4 regions of the Pseudovibrio sp. Tun.PSC04-5.I4 genome follow, and region 4 is predicted to be linked to each of the others. Evidence: riboswitches for the same ligand, from Rfam matches in the RefSeq annotation. Region 4 holds a riboswitch; each other region holds the start of a gene.
The links. Region 4 has a riboswitch for cobalamin ahead of BLS62_RS00340 (ABC transporter ATP-binding protein). Riboswitches for the same ligand answer to the same signal wherever they lie in the genome.
Positions count from the first base shown of each region.

Region 1: it holds a riboswitch for cobalamin, as region 4 does, so the genes downstream of both, BLS62_RS23830 (energy-coupling factor ABC transporter permease) here and BLS62_RS00340 (ABC transporter ATP-binding protein) in region 4, are expected to answer to the same signal.
Region 2: it holds a riboswitch for cobalamin, as region 4 does, so the genes downstream of both, cobU (bifunctional adenosylcobinamide kinase/adenosylcobinamide-phosphate guanylyltransferase) here and BLS62_RS00340 (ABC transporter ATP-binding protein) in region 4, are expected to answer to the same signal.
Region 3: it holds a riboswitch for cobalamin, as region 4 does, so the genes downstream of both, BLS62_RS10225 (TonB-dependent receptor plug domain-containing protein) here and BLS62_RS00340 (ABC transporter ATP-binding protein) in region 4, are expected to answer to the same signal.

Region 1 covers NZ_FNLB01000006.1:3,992,322-3,997,114, reverse strand. The annotation lists gene ettA (energy-dependent translational throttle protein EttA) at 1-1,290, opposite strand, end outside; gene BLS62_RS23830 (energy-coupling factor ABC transporter permease) at 1,537-2,202, opposite strand; cobalamin riboswitch at 2,251-2,464, opposite strand; gene BLS62_RS23825 (HAD family hydrolase) at 2,841-3,449, opposite strand; gene BLS62_RS23820 (putative bifunctional diguanylate cyclase/phosphodiesterase) at 4,095-4,793, shown strand, end outside.
Region 2 covers NZ_FNLB01000006.1:1,920,452-1,925,244, forward strand. The annotation lists gene cobN (cobaltochelatase subunit CobN) at 1-1,745, opposite strand, end outside; gene cobW (cobalamin biosynthesis protein CobW) at 1,751-2,824, opposite strand; gene cobU (bifunctional adenosylcobinamide kinase/adenosylcobinamide-phosphate guanylyltransferase) at 2,821-3,381, opposite strand; cobalamin riboswitch at 3,517-3,715, opposite strand; tRNA gene BLS62_RS13960 (tRNA-Asn) at 3,985-4,059, shown strand; tRNA gene BLS62_RS13965 (tRNA-Asn) at 4,100-4,174, shown strand; tRNA gene BLS62_RS13970 (tRNA-Asn) at 4,212-4,286, shown strand.
Region 3 covers NZ_FNLB01000006.1:1,123,377-1,128,169, reverse strand. The annotation lists gene BLS62_RS10225 (TonB-dependent receptor plug domain-containing protein) at 1-1,655, opposite strand, end outside; cobalamin riboswitch at 1,828-2,042, opposite strand; gene BLS62_RS10220 (DMT family transporter) at 2,176-3,069, opposite strand; gene BLS62_RS10215 (formate--tetrahydrofolate ligase) at 3,373-4,793, shown strand, end outside.
Region 4 covers NZ_FNLB01000001.1:67,024-71,816, forward strand. The annotation lists gene BLS62_RS00320 (ABC transporter permease) at 1-741, shown strand, start outside; gene BLS62_RS00325 (ABC transporter permease) at 728-1,597, shown strand; gene BLS62_RS00330 (ABC transporter ATP-binding protein) at 1,591-2,376, shown strand; gene BLS62_RS00335 (ABC transporter ATP-binding protein) at 2,373-3,119, shown strand; cobalamin riboswitch at 3,237-3,455, shown strand; gene BLS62_RS00340 (ABC transporter ATP-binding protein) at 3,658-4,446, shown strand; gene BLS62_RS00345 (ABC transporter substrate-binding protein) at 4,452-4,793, shown strand, end outside.

The DNA of each region.
Region 1 (4,793 bases), on a different contig from region 4:
TGGGCCTTTGAAGTTGAAGGACGAACAATAAGCGCGTGAGTTGATCTCTTTCTTATCCAGATAGAGCACTTCGGCGCCGTCTGAAATTTCTTCCCAAACGGTCTTATCGTCTGCCAACTTATCGCGAGACTGATCCACATAACCAAGATGAACGCGGTCACTTACAACCACATCACCGCTGTCTGGCTTTTCCTGACCAGTCAGCATCTTGAAGAGTGTCGTTTTACCAGCACCGTTGGGTCCAATAATGCCAACAATACCACCGCGTGGCAGTTTGAATGACAGATCGTCAATCAACAGGCGATCACCAAAGCCTTTGGACACACCTTGAACATCAATGACGTTGTTACCAAGACGCTCACCAACCGGGATCAGAATCTGTTCGATGGACGGCATACGCTCGTCCTGCGCAGTCAACAGAGCGTCATAGGCATTGATACGAGCTTTTGATTTGCTCTGACGGCCCTTCGGTGACATGCCCATCCATTCCTGCTCGCGCTTGATCGCGCGGGAACGGGCCATGTTTTCACGGCCTTCCTGCGCCATACGCTTGGTCTTCTGACCCAGGTAAGTGGAGTAGTTGCCTTCGTAAGGGATGCCCTGACCACGGTCGAGCTCCAGAATCCAGCCAGTCACATTGTCAAGGAAGTAGCGATCATGGGTGATGATCAAGACTGAACCCTTGAACTCACGCAAATGGCGTTCCAGCCAATGCACGGTTTCAGCGTCAAGGTGGTTGGTAGGTTCATCAAGCAGCATCAGGTCAGGCTCTGACAAGAGCAGCTGACACAGCGCAATACGGCGACGTTCACCACCGGAAAGGTTAGCGACAGCTGCGTCAGATGGAGGACAGCGAAGCGCTTCCATTGCCATCTCAACCTGGCTTTCCAGATTCCACAGATCCTTCGCATCAATGACGTCCTGCAGCTGAGCGCCTTCATCGGCAGTCTCATCAGAGTAGTTCATCATCAGCTCATTGTAGCGATCAAGAATAGCCTGTTTGTGCGCAACGCCTTCCATGACGTTTTCAAGAACGGTTTTGTCCTCGTTCAGCTGCGGCTCCTGCGACAGGTAGCCAATTTTGGCACCCTCTGCGGCCCAAGCTTCACCGCTGTACTCTGTATCCAGACCAGCCATGATCTTCAAAAGAGTAGACTTACCTGCACCGTTAGGTCCCAGAATACCGATTTTCGCATCTGGGTAGAACGACAGGTGGATATTATCGAGGACTTTTTTTGTACCGTAGGCCTTGGAGACCCCGTGCATATGATAGATGAACTGGCGCGCCATGAGGTGCCTGCATCTCCTGATCTGAGTAAACTAAGAAATCTCTGAGGAGCACTCATAATAGAAGCTGCGCCAAGGGGCAATCCATAACACTTCAGCAGCGCTAAAAACCGCCATTTTTTGTTGGTGACTTGGGATATTCATCCCGACATTAGCCGAAGCGTCTGCCTAAGCAAAAAAGGCGACTGCTCTGCGCAGCCACCTCTTTAAAGTCTTAGTGATCAAAAACAGCTCTTAAGCTGAACAGATTCACGCAAATTTCAGCTGCGGAACCACAGTCAGCTTTTGAACAATCGCATTGTCTTCAACTGCCTTAAGTCCCTTCACAACGCCAAACGTTACAAATGGTTCCAGTGCAACAATGGCAAGGTAAGACAGTGCAAACTGACCCCATGCCGTAAAGGGTGTTGCCACTTCGCCAATCATCAGCCAGAAGCCGACCATGCCGGTGACACCCGTGTAGTAAATGGCATCCAGTTTGAGGATCTGAGCAAAGGTAACGCGCTGAGCAAGCTTTTCAGCAAACAGCTTGCGACCAGACAGGTAATGAACGGAAACCAACGGCAACATCAAAGACAAACTGTTGATGCCGAGGTGGTAAAGGTCCTGCGGATCAAACACCATCGCTTGAAACAAAAGCCCGACAGCAAATCCAAGTAAGACTGGTGTAAAGCCAAGTGTCAGATACATCGCCATAGCACCAACAAAGTGCAATTCAGATGGCCCTACGCTCATATGAAAGCTCTGCATAAACAGAGAGAAGAACCCTGCAGCCAGCAGAGTTTTAACTGGCATCAACGGCTTTTGGAAAAACTCGGAAAGTTGCTGTTTGCACCCCCAGAGAAAGAGGCTAACAACGCCCACATTGGCAGCAGCAACCTTAGCTGCGGAAACGTAACCCGGTTCAATATGCATATTATATGCTCCTCGCCGCACCCACCGTGCGATAGTGCCCATAAGGGCAGAGTTTATGTCATGTCGGGCAGGTTTCCTGGCTTGTGGCTTATTGCGTATTTCGCCTTCCCAGAGGGTTCCTCCAGTGGCTTTTATGAAAAACACACCACGTAACAGTTGCGGGGGCAGCTGCGGTTCGGGCCCATTATTTGGTCATCCCTACCGCATTCCCTTTTCGTCCATGGAGCTTTGCTCCTGCGGAACCCAACGCCGCGAATATCAAGGAAAAATACGCAGACTACAACCTTCAATTCCAAGAGCTACACACTTGCGGTAACCGAGGCGCAATTTAGATCTGAAGCAAAAATTGAAGATAGCGCAAGACCAAACAAAATTTTGGGCAAAAAAAGAGGCGTGCACCCGTTGGTACACGCCTTAAGATAGTTGACACTCCCCCATCCGAGTGTCAGCCGAAGCTGAACACAGAGATATCAGAGCGCCCCATTACTTCATTGATATTCATCAAATTTAATAAATTTACCTATCTGAACTGCTGAAATAAATTAGAAGCACACAATAGAGTTATTTTTAAATCGATTAAACTAGAAAGAAGGAAAGACGTAACTAAATAAATCATACGAATGTCTGAGTTTTTGCGATTAATTCTTAGTTAAACCTACAGGATCAACCGGCTGCCATGCATAAGTCCTTTGCCAATGCGTTTTTGGGGAAAGAACGAAGTCCCAGGTATTCATCAAATCACTCTTTAAATCGTAGGTTGAAAGCACTGGCTGGTTTAAGGCTTTAGCGGGCACGCTCATTTGAACTGTCAACGTGCTCAGGCCTTTGTCGGCAAGGTTGAATAGCGCACTATCGTTCTTAGCTCTCCCCACGAATATACGAGGCACCCTGCCAATACGTTCCCAGATAACGTGTTTTAGGGCTGTGGTGGCTTTCTTCATCTCCAGCTCAGAAAGGGCAATGACGCGATCACGTGGAACATCAAAACCCAGCTTTGCCATCGCGCGATCCACCTCGTGATCGCCACTACTGATAATCCATATCTGGAATTTCTGTGCTCTCAAGTAGCCAATCAGCTCCTTCAAAGGCAAATACGCGTATTCACGATATCTAGGACCAACAGAAAGAGGGCCTTCCGCAATGAGGTGAGACCGCACCTGTTTTGAGTAGGCTGCAAGGTCTTCAAAGGTCCCTTCGGTCCCTGGGAAATTAACCGCAAAATCAGCGCCCCCAGTCTCATCCCCCAAAGCACACCATCTCCAACGAAGATAGCAACACGGTCCTCCAACATTACATAGTCCGGGCTACTCTGCCGGCTCATTCGTTGCACTGCCTCAATAATGCCATGCCGGGTAGGACTTGTTTGCCAGCTCGGCAAAATATTGTCACGCTCACCACCAGTTGGTTGCAGAACTGTAAGGGCGGAATAGAAGAACAAGCTGGACCACTGCATAACCTGAGATCACCTTAGTGCCGTTTCTCGCGTATATGAAGAGACACAATGCAACTCAAAAACGCATAAAAAATTAATCGATTAGCTTTGTGAAATAAGGATAGAAACACCGTTGATACCCGTGGTAAATTATCTATCTAAATTTAGATAAATACGGTTAGATACTTACTAAAAATCAATATATAAATAAACACATACATTTCAAACAAGATGATTCATAAAATATTCAAATTATTATTTAGATAACTTCAAATAACGCTACAAAATATCCTAAATATACATCAAAAAATAATAACTTACTCCTTTTTCTAAATTCATTAAGAGATGCGAAACAATTGCGGTCAATTATTCCCAAGTGTATTGGAGTGGCCAAGTGCCCATTCAATTCACCGAGTTTCATTTCTTGCCCCTATTCATTTCAGGTAGCTTTATCAGTCTCATGTCAGCTTTTTTCAATGCGGCTTTTGCAGCCTCTTCTGCCGCTCCAGCCAGTACCCTATTGCACGAAACCATCAATCAATCCCAGCTTCTCTCTCAGCAACAAACTTTGTGGTCGTTTCTGTCCACCGGCCTGTTTTGCTTGGGAATTCTGGGCGTTCTGGTTGTCTATTCCAGTTTATTCATACAAGAGCGAGGTCGAGCTTCCCACTTCCTAAACAGAGCATTCTTGCTGGTCTTCACCACATCAAGTGCATATTTGTTATTTGGAACACAGCTCCACTTTGAACCCATTCTCGCTGGCTTGCTGTCATGGTCAACCGAGATTAAGCTCTCATCGGAGACAACCGGATATTCAGTCGCACACCACGCGGTTGTAGCAGCAATGGTGGCGGTGTTGACCTACCTTCCACTGTCTCATCGCCTTTGCAAACGAGCGACTATATTATTGGCGGGCACCATTGGTGGCATCATCTATCCAATCTTCCAAAACAGTGCGCAGGGGCTGGAAACACTCCTTACATATCAAGACACAGCAATTTTGGTTGGATTTGCCGAATTTGGTGGCGGCACAGCGGTAACTCTGTTGGCAACAGTCCTCGCTTTTGTCGGTATTTTGATCTCAGGCATAAAGAATACCCCTGCTCTTCCAGAGTACATTCTGCGCAATACCCAAAGCTACAATATACTGCAAATCAAA
Region 2 (4,793 bases), on a different contig from region 4:
TTTGGCACGGCTCCCAAAACGGCTTCAGGGTAGCATTCCTCAGAAAGCGCCAGAGCTTTACCGGGCAACCATTCCAGATTGCCGTGTTTGCCAAGGTGAACCAGCGCATCAGCGCCCCACTCCTCACGCAGCCACATGTACCATGCCAAATAATGATGCGGAGGAACCAGTGCTGGATCGTGATAAGTTTCTTTAGGATCAATGTTGTAACCGCGTGCAGGTTGAATGCCAACACTCACATTACCAAAGATTTGAATGGCAAGCTGAAAGGCATCCCCAACCACATGCGGGTCATCCTCCGGCTCGCCCCATCGTTCCCTAATTTCCCGCTGCACCTTGGCAGGAAGCCCAGAAAACAGCTGTTTATAGGCCTTCAGAGACAGGCTTTCCCCGCCTTGCCGTGCAGCGCGGTTGCGCAGATCATTGGTTGGGCCAGCCAGCAGCACATCAATCAGCTTTTCAGAGCTGGTAGGTGCGCCAGAAACGTCATAGCCTTCTGCGCCCATAGCTGAAAGCAATTCAACACACGAGGCGGGCGTATCCAAACCAACACCGTTTGCAATGCGACCGTCCTTATTAGGATAGTTTGCAAGGATCAGGCCGATTTTGCGTTTTTTTGCGTTTTTATGTCGAAGCCGCGCCCAATTGCCTGCAAGTTTGGAAACAAACGCCACGCGGTCATATTTTGGTACAAACCGAACCAGCGTGCTCTGGGTCTTGTCGTCGTATCCGCCTTCCTCTTTGAAGGAGATCGCGCGGGTCAACAACCGGCCATCCAGCTCTGGCAAAACAACATGCATGGCAAGGTCACGAGCAGAAAGACCCTGATCGCTTTCACGCCAACCATCTTCCGAGGAGGATGACAATACGATTTGCAGAACACATGCACCCGGCGCATCCAGAATGGTACCAGAATGCGCCTGCCCCGCTTTGGAAAGCGCAAAGGCAGTTGCGTTCAAAACCACATCAGGAGCGCACTGTTCAAACAGGTCGGTGACAACGGCGGCGCATTCTACTTGCTTCAGGCTCGCCACATAAATTGGCAGCGGATTTATTCCCTGCGCCTGCAACTCATGGCACAATGCAAACACTGGATCAGTCGCACCGCTTTGGTAAAGCGCACGGTAAAACACGATGGCCGCAACAGGAGCATCCGGGTTGACCCAACTGGCTTTCACATCCGCAAGGCTTGGCAGCGCATGGCCCTGTAACAACAAACCAACACGCGGCAGCGGCTTGGGTATCTCGGGCAGGCCCTCAGCAACGCCTGCAAGATGTGCAGCGTACTGCAAAGCACCGGAGAAGTTCTCCGGTCCACCCTCAATCAAATAGCGCCACAGGGTCTTAGCAGCCTCCACAGGAACGGTGGACCTCCCTACTAGCTCTGCGTCCCACTTGTCATCACCGGGCAACAGAACAAGCTTTACACCTTCAGCACGGGCAACTGCCTCCAACCGCTCAACACCGTACCGCCAATACTCAACACCGCCCAGCAACCGCACCACAACCAGCTTGGAAGCCTGCACGGTCTGCTCAACGTAAAGATCAACCGAGTATGGATGCGACAGCGCCAGAAAACTGGCGAGACGAAGCGTGTAGTCCTCATGCAGTGCATGAGCAGACGCAAGACCAGCCAGTTCTGTATCAGCGGCAGAAAGGAACACCACATCCGCAGGCGTTTGCCCCAGATTGACGGCTTCCTCGCCTTCATCCAATCGGCGCGATTGTCCGACAAGTACATGCATATGTTCTAAACCGTCTCAGTCACACCAAGCACCGCTTGTGCAGCGCCTTGGTCAAACCCGGCAAGGCCGATAACAACCAGCTTGCTGTGGCTTTCACTGCCAGTCGCAAACCAAGCTTCAACACGCGGGCCAACCGCCTGCACCAAAACAGGCGCACTCTTACCCTCAACAACAACACTGCCTTTGATGCGCAGGATACCGGAGATTTTCATAGCCGCCTCAACTTGCAGTTTGGCCTCCTCTAGAGAGGCAAAACTGCGCACTGGCAAAACGATGCTCTCAAAATCATCATGTGAATGTTCATGATGATGGTCGTGGTCGTGAGCATGTTGTGTTTCATGGTGGGCACTGCGCAAGGCCATATCGTCTTCTGCGCCGCAATCCCGGCCCAGCAGCACATCAAGCGCCAACTCACCGTGGGAGGCTGCAACAATCTCAACTCCGTCCCGCAAGCGCGCGCCTATGGAGGCTCTCACAGCAGCCAGTCCAGCCTCATCCAGAAGATCAGCCTTGGAAAGCACAACAAGGTCAGCGCAGGTCAGCTGATCTGTAAACAGCTCTTCAATCGGGCTTTCATGGTCCAGCGCCTCATCAGCAGCGCGCTGTGCAGCAACAGCCTCTTCATCGGAGGCCACCTTGCCAACAGCAACCGCAGGCGCATCCACAACGGTGACAACGCTGTCTACGGTGACGCGTGGCTTAACGGAGGGCCAGTTGAAAGCACGCACCAAGGGCTGAGGCAACGCAAGGCCGGATGTTTCAATCACAATCACGTCTGGTGCTGGCTTGCGTTCAAGCAGCATTTCCATAGTTGGCAAAAAATCATCGGCCACGGTGCAGCAAATGCAGCCATTTGCCAGCTCCACCACTTCATCAGCAGCACACTCAGGGTCCGCACAGCCATTCACCAGTGAGCCATCAAAGCCCATTTCACCAAATTCGTTGACGATCAGCGCAATGCGCTTGTCTTTCGCCTTCATCAACAGGTTGCGGACCAGAGTGGTTTTACCAGCTCCAAGGAAACCCGTGATGATGACAGCAGGGATTTTCTTCGGCGCAGCTGTAAATTCAAAACTCATAGTTTAATCTCCGGGGATAAGGCAGGCTTCAACTGTAACGGCTGACCAGCAGCAACAAACACAACATAATGGCAAAGCTCGGCCATGCGCTGATTGAGGCGGCCAGCCTCATCACGAAACGCACGGGCCAGCGCATTTTCAGGCACAATGCCCATACCAACTTCATTGCCAACAAAAACAACAGGACAAGGCAGCTCCGCCAAAACACGCTCCAGCGCATTAAGCTCCACAGCCCAGTCTCGCTGCGCATGCATGAGGTTGGAGAGCCACAGCGTCAGGCAATCCACCAGGATCGCACGTTCACTCTGTGCGGCCTGTTCAAGTGCGTGCACAAGCTCCAGCGGCTCCTCATGGGTCTCCCACAAGGGTCCGCGTTGATCTTTGTGCGCCGCAATCCGCTGCTCCATTTCCCGGTCAAAGGCTTGACCCGTAGCAATGTAGGTGGGCTTGCGTCCGCTTTGCACAATCAGCTTTTCCGCATATGCGCTCTTCCCGCTCCGAGCTCCGCCCGTAACAAGGGCATGGCAGATCATCTCTCTGCCGCCGTGATGCACCATAAAAACTAGGCCGCCATCACACAAGCGAAAGCATAAGCTTTGCAAGGATTGGGAATAAGCATATCGTCTGCCCCGTTTAAGGGCAGGTATAGGTTCGTCATCAGCACCCTTCGCCGTCCACCCGACAGCCGTGTTATGTCAAAATCAATCTCCAGCCGGTCTCCTGGCTCACGGTTCAATCAAACACAACCACCTTCCCAGCATCGATGCCAGTGGCTTAAGGTCATGGTCTCACCGCTTACAGTTGCGGGGGCAGCTGCGGCATACTCCAAATTTATGGAACCGCATTCCCGTTTCATCCTTCCCATAAAGCACCGCAAGGGCACCCAGGTAAAGATACTGAAGTGTTGCCGCTAAGTTTGCGGTGCCATGCCCCTTTCTGTCAATTGCCTTTGTGATAATTCCAACACCACCTGTTTCCCAGACCCTGAAATACCGTGGTTTTCTGGGTTTTCCAGCTAACCCTCTTGGATATCTCAATAAAAAACGCAGTAAACTGTCAACAAACTCTAGTTTCCCCAAAAAACAGGCTTGGCAAACCCGATATGCCTCTGTAAAAGCCTCTTCACACAAACGGCGAGGATAACTCGCAAGGGTGATTATTCCCCGGTAGCTCAGTGGTAGAGCAAGCGGCTGTTAACCGCTTGGTCGCTGGTTCGAGTCCGGCCCGGGGAGCCATTCTTTTTCGTTTGTTGTCGATACGGCAAGATCATTGTGATCCCCGGTAGCTCAGTGGTAGAGCAAGCGGCTGTTAACCGCTTGGTCGCTGGTTCGAGTCCGGCTCGGGGAGCCACTTCTTTGATTGCAGCCATACTGGCAAGAGTATTTGTTCCCCGGTAGCTCAGTGGTAGAGCAAGCGGCTGTTAACCGCTTGGTCGCTGGTTCGAGTCCGGCCCGGGGAGCCACTCTTCTCTCAAAATCTCCCAGTACATTATGTCCAGCGCTTTTTCACAAATGGACCACAGCTGCGTCTATCCTTCAAAACAAACAAAAACAATGCTCACACGCAGCGAATTCACGGCCCCTCAACAGCTGATGGCCGCAGACACGGCGCTCTCTTAGGCAAGACAATTTTCCGCACACGAAGAGATGCATTCCACGTCGCTGCAAAAAGAATGTTCGCATTGCACGGCTTATCCGGGATAATAGCGCTAGGACGACACCCCAAATTCTAGGGGACCCTTAAGATTATTTCAAAAATTCATAGCCAGCTTATCTTCCCAGCAAATGCGGGTAAGCCCTACACGTTATGCGCTTACCCCCTCTTGCTTATCAACTCAAACCCGTTGAGGTCATAGCCATTTAAGCCCCCTGATCAAAAAATAATGTCATTTTTATAGGTGATAAATTTAACGATGATATTTCAGATAAAAGCAATTTGACACTGCAAAACAATACATTGAAAATTTTAC
Region 3 (4,793 bases), on a different contig from region 4:
CCATTGACGTTAAGCGTGATGTCTTCTGTCGGGTCATAACTCACTGCAACGTTAAGGTCATGTAGTGGAACCCTGTCCCGGCGCTTGCCACCGTCTTCGGTTGCCCATGTGTAGGTGTATGCACTGGAAAGGCGTAGGTTTTCGACGGGGGCATAGCTGGCACCAAGCTCTATCCCTTGACTGCGAGATGTTCCGGTAATCTGCCTATATTCACCTTTGTAGGGATCACTCACAGTTCCAAAATCATGGTAGACAATCAGGTTATTTGTCAGAATGTCAAAGTAGGTTGCTGAAGTTTTGATTTTATCACCAAACCAACCTAGCTCAATTCCAAGATCAAAACTCAGACTAGTTTCCGGCTCAAGGCTTTCATTGCCATATTCTGGGTTGTAAAGCTCGTAAAGAGAGGGGGCTCTGAATCCATTTCCAAAGCTGGAGTGAAGGCGTGTATTTTCTAAAATTTGATAGGATGCGGTTAGTCGGCCTGACCAATAGTTCCCGAATTCACTGTGGTTATCCACTCGTGCTGACGCCGCCAAGTTGAGCCCATCAACTGGCTCTATAAGAGCCTGAACAAAGCCACCTGCTAACCTTGCTTCATCCTGACCTCTTGCCGTTTCGCGCATCCAGTCGGCACCCAAATTGAAGGTCACTCGATCACTGACTTCCAAGTCATTTTGGAGAGCAAATTTTAACCTAGCCCCCTCAAAAACACTGTTTGCTTTGCCCGCTTTGGCATAGTCTTGTTCTCGTTTTATATCCGTAGTCTCTACCGAGACATCACTCGTTACTTGATCTGACAGCCAGAGAATGTTTGCTCCCAGTTTCCCTGAGATTTGTCGATAGAGCATTTCATCGTGACGATCTGGATCGTTATAGCCATCAATTTCTGAAATCCCCTTAGCACCGCGTACAGAAAAGTAGATATTCAGATTGTCGGTCGCATCAAATGAGCCACGCGCTGACAGAGTTGTGTTCTCATATCCATCCATATCAGCTGGGCCTCCCTTTGGAGTTTGAGCACTGAACCCTTCTGTTCGAAAATGTTCTGCGCTGATGGCTATATCAGAGCGATCCGTTGCGGCTTGTAATCCGTAGAATGCTTTAAAGGTTTTATAAGCGCCAGCTTCCACCTGAGCGTTCTGTTTTACAGTTCCGGCAGGTGCACGCTTTGTCATGATATTTATGACACCTGCAACCGCTTGGCCGCCATACAGCGCGCTTTGAGAGCCCTTCAGCACCTCAATCCGTTCAACATCGGCGAGAAGAAGATGTTCCAACCTAGTTGAAACCTGCGGCCCGGATGGGTCGGAGATATCGATGCCGTCTACCAGAACTTTAATGTAGCGCGACGACATACCACGAAGGGTGATTGTGCTTTTTTTGCCTGCACCGCCATTTTGAGTAAAAGAGAGACCCGGCAGTTTTGCGAGATACTCCTGCACGAAGACGGAGCCATCTTCTTCCAGCTCTTCTTCTGTCACCACGATAGTGGTGGAGCCTGTTTTTCCTGCTTCTGTCTCATACCGATTTGCGGTGACGATCACGTCATCGAGCAGAACCTCCTCTGCTTTGCCGGTTGCAATTGTGCTGAGGAGCGCAATGAATGCGGCGCTGGATTTCAGCGCAGCTGAGTATTGAGTTTGTAAACGCACAGTCGTGTCCACCATTCACAGCATCTGTTGGATGCCATGCTGTTGCTTGCATTGTGCATATCCGGACACAGCAATCCCGACCCACTGAAAAACAGGAGGAACGGTTTTGTGCCCAGACGCACTGTGAATGTCACTTGAACGGAGTACCGCCCCACAGCACGCCCCGCGCTTTGGGTGAGTGACTGTATTTGGCAGGTCTCCTGGCTTGCGCGTCATCACTCATATCCGGCCTTCCCAACTCAGCTTTAAACACTGTTGTCAGTGGCAATAATGGATATCAGCTCTACGCTCACAGTTGCGGGGGCAGCCACGGCTTTCGCTATGCGGATCGTGTTCCCTTTTCATTTTTGCCAACATGACAAAAATACCAAATACAATTCTATTGATCAGATTAGAATGGGGGCCGTCAAGCATCTGGAACTGCACGCTCGCCAAATCAGACTATTAACGGGCTAAATTCACAGATATTGTATTTCAATACGGTAAAACTCTAGCTCTGGTAGCAACAGTGACACGCCGCCTAGCTCATGAAGAGCAATCCGCAGCCAACAATAACCAATGCCGCCCCAACCCACGCACCAACAGCTGGACACTCTTTTGTTTGAGACCAGAGCACGGGCAGCATCATTGCTGGTGTGGTTGCTGAGAGTGTGGACACAATGCCAACTTCACCTCCGCTCAGAGCGTAGAGGATCAAGGTCATCCCAATACCCATGCCCAGCACGCCTGAGAGTGAAGCCAAGGCTACAATTTCTTTGTTTATTGGATTGGCAAGTTTGAATGGTCTTCCCGGCAGGTAGAACAGCGCCAGCAAACCAAATGCAGCAATGGTACAGCGCATTAAGGACACAGCGACGGGATCAGCACCGCTTGCCATTACGGGGCGGATGATGATGGATCCAACGGATTGAGAAAGCGCAGCCAATGTGCCGAACAGAACACCAACGACAATGGGGCCTTTTATGCTCTCCCATTTGTGCAACTGGTCTTTTCGTTTACCGAATGCAATGGCCATCAAAACGCCAACTATCACGATAGAAATTCCGATAATTGCCTGGAAGGGTAGTTCCTCTGATAAAAATACCCAGCCGAGCAATGCGGACATGGGGGCGTTCATGGAGAACAAAATGGCGGTTCGACGTGGGCCCATTCTGTTGAGTGTGAGGAACAACAGAGTATCCCCCATAAAGATGCCAATGAAGCCAGACATAAAGATAAGAAATGAGTGACTGGAATCAACAGTGCTCCAACTTCCGGTCGCCAAAACATAGGTGCCGAGAAACAGCACCACAAACCACATGCGCACACAGTTAAAGCCAATGGCTCCAAGATGCGCTGCTGGCTTAGCAGAAATAAGGCTTCCCACAGCCCAAGCGGCAGCAGCGCCAAGCGCAGCAACTTCAAATAAGTACATGGGGGACCTAACCGGAAAAAGCTACGACGAATGCGTAGTCAGAATTGAAAACCTTATCAGCTCTACTGGCCTTGGTTTTTGGGCGCAAGCGTAGTGATTGGTTATTTGAAATAGCCAACAACTATTCCCGCAAGAAAGTTCCACAATTCTGCTAACCATTGAAACAAGCCTGCGTCACATTTCATTTTAGCTAACCCTTATGTGACCTTGCACTTTCTCCGCACATTTTGTAGAGCAGCGTCAAGCACAGTGCTTTTCTGAGGCACATTGATTTACTCAGGCTATGCCTTCCGGAGATTTCCCATGAAAGATATTGAAATTGCGCGCGCAGCTGAAATGCATCCCATTGCTCGCATTGCTCAAGATCTGAACATCCCGGAAGCTGCATTGGAGCCTTACGGTCGCTTCAAAGCAAAGATTAATTTGGATGAATTGCCAGAATCGATTGATCCAAAGCAAGGCAAGCTCATTCTTGTGACTGCCATGTCGCCTACACCGGCTGGCGAAGGTAAAACGACGACAACAGTTGGGCTGGGTGATGCGCTCAACCGCATCGGATTGAAGACCGCGATTTGCCTGCGTGAACCTTCTCTGGGGCCTTGTTTTGGCATGAAGGGCGGAGCTGCTGGCGGCGGGTATGCACAAGTGGTGCCTATGGAGGATATCAACCTTCATTTCACCGGAGACATGCATGCGATCTCGACTGCGCATAATCTGCTTTCTGCGATGATTGATAACCACATTTACTGGGGTAACGCAGAGGACCTTGACCAGCGCCGCATCGTCTGGCGCCGTGTGGTAGATATCAATGACCGTGCCATACGCACCATCACGACCGGCCTTGGCGGTGTGAGTAACGGGTTCCCGTCAGAATCCGGGTATGACATTACCGTTGCCTCCGAAGTGATGGCCGTGTTGTGCCTTGCTGAAAACCTTGAAGACTTGCAGGAGCGGCTGGGCCGACTTCTTATCGCCTACCGCCGCGATAAAACGCCGGTGTATTGCCGCGACATCAAAGCAGATGGCGCAATGACTGTGCTTTTGAAGGATGCGCTGCGTCCTAATCTGGTCCAGACGCTGGAGAACAACCCAGCAATAATTCATGGAGGGCCATTTGCAAATATCGCGCATGGGTGCAACTCCGTTATCGCAACAAAGACTGCACTTAAACTTGCAGATTATGTTGTGACTGAAGCTGGATTTGGGGCAGATTTGGGAGCGGAGAAATTCTTCAACATCAAATGCCGCCAAGCTGGTTTAGCGCCTGATGCTGTGGTTATTGTTGCCACGGTACGCGCGCTCAAAATGCACGGCGGTGTCTCGAAAAAAGAACTGAGTACGGAGAACCTGACTGCACTTTCGCAAGGCTTGAGCAATCTGGAACGCCATATCAAGAACACTACATCCTACCAAGTTCCTGTGATTGTTGCCATCAACCGGTTTGTAGATGACACGGACGATGAAATTGCGCTGCTCACAGAACGAGTTGAAGCGCTTGGCGTGCATGCTGTTTCATGCACACACTGGGCCGATGGATCTGCGGGTACCGAACAGTTGGCTCGTGACGTAGTAAAGTTGATGGGTAAAACTCCCTCCAATTTCAAATTCCTTTACGATGATGACCAGCCGCTTTGGGATAAGATTGAGGCAATTGGCAAGGGGGTCTACGGAGCGTCTTCTGTTGCCTGCGAACAACCGGTGCTGGACCAGCTCAAATCCTTTGA
Region 4 (4,793 bases):
TTCATTTGGCTGGGGGATCTATTCCGACTGGATCTCGGTGTATCCATCGCTTCTGGAAGGCCTGTTCTGGACCTGTTCAAAGAGCATTTTCCCATCACCGCTACCCTGTCCATATTGGCGTTTGTCAACGCAGCGTGGATTTCACTTGTGCTGGGTGGGATTACCGCTCTGTCTCAACGCACCTCAGTGTCATCGAGCCTCTATATCCTGACTGTCGTTCTCGTATCCGTCCCCTCATTCTGGCTTGCCCTCTTTCTGCTTGGCATTTTTGCTTTAGGGTTGGGTTGGTTCAAACTTCTGCAGTTTGGTAATATGCAGGATCTGATCCTACCAGTAACGACATTGGCGTTGGGTAGCGCTGCTGCAATGAGTCGACTGGTTCGCGAGCGTATTTTAGCCGTGATGAGCGAAGACTACATCCGGCTGGCAATTGCAAAGGGGCTGTCCCGCAAAGTCATACTGGGTCGCCATGTTCTTAAATCTATCCTCCCGCCACTTATTACCAATTGGGCAATCTCATTTGGAGCATTGCTGGGTGGCTCTGTCATTGTCGAAAATATATTCAACCTACCCGGTCTTGGCCAATTAGCCCTGCAAGCAATTGCTGAACGGGATTTTGCAATACTACAAGCCTATCTGCTCTTCATGGGACTTGTCTTTTTCATCACAAACTTTGCTGCGGATCTGGCAAATTACTGGCTCATGCCGCAAGTTATAAAGGGTGAACATGGCTTACGTTGACACCTCATCACCCTTCTCCATATCACGCGTAACACGACTGATCAGGGGCAAAACAAGCTTCATTTTTGGATGCATACTCTTATGCGTCTTTATCACCATTGCGATTGGCGGAGACGCATTTGCTCCAAACCCACCCAATCAAATTGACCTTCTCCATCGGCTAGGCTCCCCAAGCCTAACTTATCCGTTGGGAACGGATCATCTAGGCCGTTGCATTCTTTCTCGCCTGATATCTGGCACTGCCTTATCCCTAGGAACGGCGTTGGCAACAGCAGGTCTCATACTGTCTCTCGCACTTCCTGTGGGATTGGTCAGTGCGCTCATGGGCGGTTGGATTGATGCGATTTTGATGCGTGTGGCGGACATATTTTTAGCATTCCCGACGCTTGTCTTCGCCTTGGCGATTATTGGATATCTTGGCGCATCCTTAACCTCAGCGGTTATAGGGGTCGCTCTTGCATGGTGGCCTAGTCTTGCCCGTCTCATTCGCACACTGACCTTAGATGCTGCATCAAAGGATTACGTGCTTGCATCCCGCCAGTGCGGACAGAAGCCCATGAGTATTGTTATCCGGCACATCTTTCCACAAATCTTGCCTCCTCTACTTGTCGTTATCAGTCTGGAAATGGCGTCCTTATTGCTTGTCTTAGCATCCCTGAGCTTTTTGGGCCTTGGTGCCCAGCCACCCGCCGCTGAATGGGGCGCGATGCTCAATGAGGCAAGACCATTTTTCGCAGAGCGACCGGGAGTGGTTCTGGCTCCCGGGCTCGTCATCATTCTTGCAGTGCTGAGCTTTAATCTGGTTGGAGAAGGAATTCGCTTTCAGCTGGACAAAAGGAAGCCCTACCAATGGTGATCGATAAACTTCTTCAAGTTCAAAATTTGACGGTTTCAACCAATGCCAGTCAAATGACCAATCTGATTGAGAACATTAGCTTCGATCTACATGTTGGCCAGAGGCTGGGGTTGATCGGGAAATCTGGCTGCGGAAAGTCTGTTACCTGCCATGCCATAACAGGGGCCTTGCGGGCACCACTAAAAGTATCCTCTGGCTCAATTCAGTTCTGTGATCAGAGCCTTTTGGATTTATCTCCTCGCGAGAGGTTGAAGACCCGAGGAACTGGGATTTTCTGCATTTTCCAGAGCCCCGGCAGTGCTTTACATCCAAGTTTGATGATAGAGACACAATTGTTGGAAATTACTAAAAAAGCATTCCTATCAAGACAAGAAGCTCATCAGGTCATTTCCCAGTCTCTTGATGCTTTGAGCCTCCCAAAACGTTGCCTGAACCAATACCCCAGCGCTTTGAGTGGAGGTATGAAGCAACGGGTTATGATGGCTATGGCTCTTATCATGAAGCCGACCGTATTGATTGCCGATGAACCAACCACAGGGCTTGATGTAATCACGGAATATGAAACGCTGGAAGCATTGGATGTGGTTCTGCAAGAAACGGGTTCTGCTCTCCTTTTCGTAAGCCATGACCTTCGGATTGTTCGGCAAACATGTTCGTCTGTTCTGGTGATGGATGGGGGACATATTGTCGATACATGCGATTTGAACCAACCGTTCGTTCATGGGTGCCATGAGGTCACCACAGAAATTACGCAGGCTATGGAGAGGCTTCAACTATGACCATTCGTGTTAAGAACCTGTCCATTGCATTTGGCGCCGCTCAAATCCTGTCCAACGTGAATTTGGTACTTCATCCCTCCAAAGTAACCGGTCTGATCGGCCGTTCCGGGTGTGGTAAATCTACTCTGGCCAAAGCCATGACGGGTATAATCCCTGTACCCAAGAACAGTCTGTTTATGAATGGGCAGAATTTTCAACCACAGCTGAGCAAAACCGGGCATCTGATCCATTATATGTGGCAGGATCCTTTTGCAGCTTTAAGCCCCTTTCTTAATGCTCTGGATATTATCTGCGAACCCTTGAAGGCCATCCACAAACTGCCACGCGCAGAACGGTTGGAAGCGGCTCAAAACCTGCTTCAGATGGTGGGATTAGAACAGCATTGTGAGAAAAAGCGACCTCATCAGCTGTCAGGAGGTCAATGTCAACGTATAGCACTCGCTCGTGCCTTGGCCGTAAAGCCGAAATATCTGATTCTAGATGAGCCATTATCAGCTCTTGATTTAGTAACGCAGGAAAAGGTTGTCTCGCTCATCCGTGATATTCGTAAAAAGCTTAACCTAGGCATATTGATCATTTCCCACGACTTACAGACTCTGGCACAACTGGCAGATGAGATCGTCGTTATGGACAACGGCGAAGTCGTTGAGCATCAACCAGCAAAAGATTTTTTTGATACACCTCAGCATGCTCTTTCAAAAAAGTTCGTTGAAATTTCACGGTCTACCTCACGGTCTTCGTAGCTTGCGGACGTCAGACGTGATGATTTGTGTACTCACTTTTGATCCTATCTATGCATTGATAGGACGGTGGAACTTTCCTTCTCAACTAAATATCACTTGCAATCATTTTGCGCACTCTACATTATCCGCGCCGATGGTTCCTGAATGCCAAAGGCAATAATTCAGGATGAAAAGGGAACACGGTGAGGTGTAGCCAACAGGCGCTGATTCCGTGACTGCCCCCGCAACTGTAAGCGGTGAGCATAACCAACAAAGCCACTGAGTGCGTGCACTTGGGAAGGCTGGTGACGCTTCGACCCGCAAGTCAGGAGACCTGCCATCTTAATGTCAACCCAACCCGGGCGGGGTATCCCGGAAGGAGACCAAGATGTTTGCAGTGGCTTTTGCCGTTTATAAGACTGGTTCCCTTGTGCCCCCGCATATACGCGGAGCAAAACGTGAACCAATACGTCCTTCCATATCAAACAGTCCCATCGTTATTCAGGCGGTGGATTAAAATCCACGCTTATAATCTGCATATTTGTAGAGATTACACATGATGGTCGCTGCCGATTTGCGGGTAGAAAACGCCAGCTGGGCGCCGCGCAAAGGGGCCCCTCTCCTTCTGCATCCTCTCAGTTTTGAGGTGGGGGCTGGACGTGTGCTGGGCGTTGTTGGGGCCAATGGCGCAGGCAAATCTACACTGCTGCGCATGTTGTACCGCTTCAACCGTCCTGTCTCGGGCCGTGTGTTCATAGGTGATGAAGATATCTGGTCCCTGTCACCTCGTGTGGCAGCGCAACGCGTTGCTGCAGTGCTACAGGAGCAGCCAACGGATTTCTCACTCAATGTGCGGGAGATCGTCAGTTTAGGCCGCAATCCTTACCGTGTCGGACTGGTCAACAACGGTGCCAAGGATGCGCAGATCATTTCCAACGCTCTGAACAGGCTGGACCTACAGGATTTAGCAGGTAGACGCTTTGGTACGCTCTCTGGTGGAGAGCGCCAGCGGGTAATGGTCGCCCGTGCGTTAACACAGGAACCGCAGGTGCTGGTGTTGGATGAACCCACCAATCACCTCGATATCCGTCATCAGTTGGAGATTATAGAGCTGATCAGATCGCTGAACCTCACCATTGTTACCAGCCTGCATGATCTCAACATAGCAGCACTGGTGTGTGATGACATTCTGGTTTTAAAAAAAGGGCATGCACTCTGTTTCGGTCCTCCAACACAGGTGCTTACAGAAACCGTCGTTTCTCAGGCGTTTCAAGTTGATGCCAGTTTTGAGCAGCTCTCCAAGTCAGGGCTTCCTCATTTTACTTACAAATTGAATTCCCAAGGATAATCACGATGAAACGCTTTGTACTTGCTCTTTCTCTCTTGCTGGCGCCTTCAGTAGCAATGGCAGAAACAACCGTAAAGAGCTGTAGCCGGGAAGTAACGTTTGAAGCTCCTCCGCAGCGTGCTGTTTCCAATGATGTAAACCTCACCGAGATGATGCTGGTACTGGGTCTGAGAGACCGTATGGTCGGTTACACTGGCATTTCAGGCTGGAAAACGCTGGATGAAGAAATGCGGGAGAATGTGACTGAGTTGCCTGAGCTTTCTGAACGTTACCCAACCAAAGAAGTTCTGATTGGCGCAGATGCCGATTTTTACTTTGCAGGTTGGAACTACGGAATGAAGGTTGGC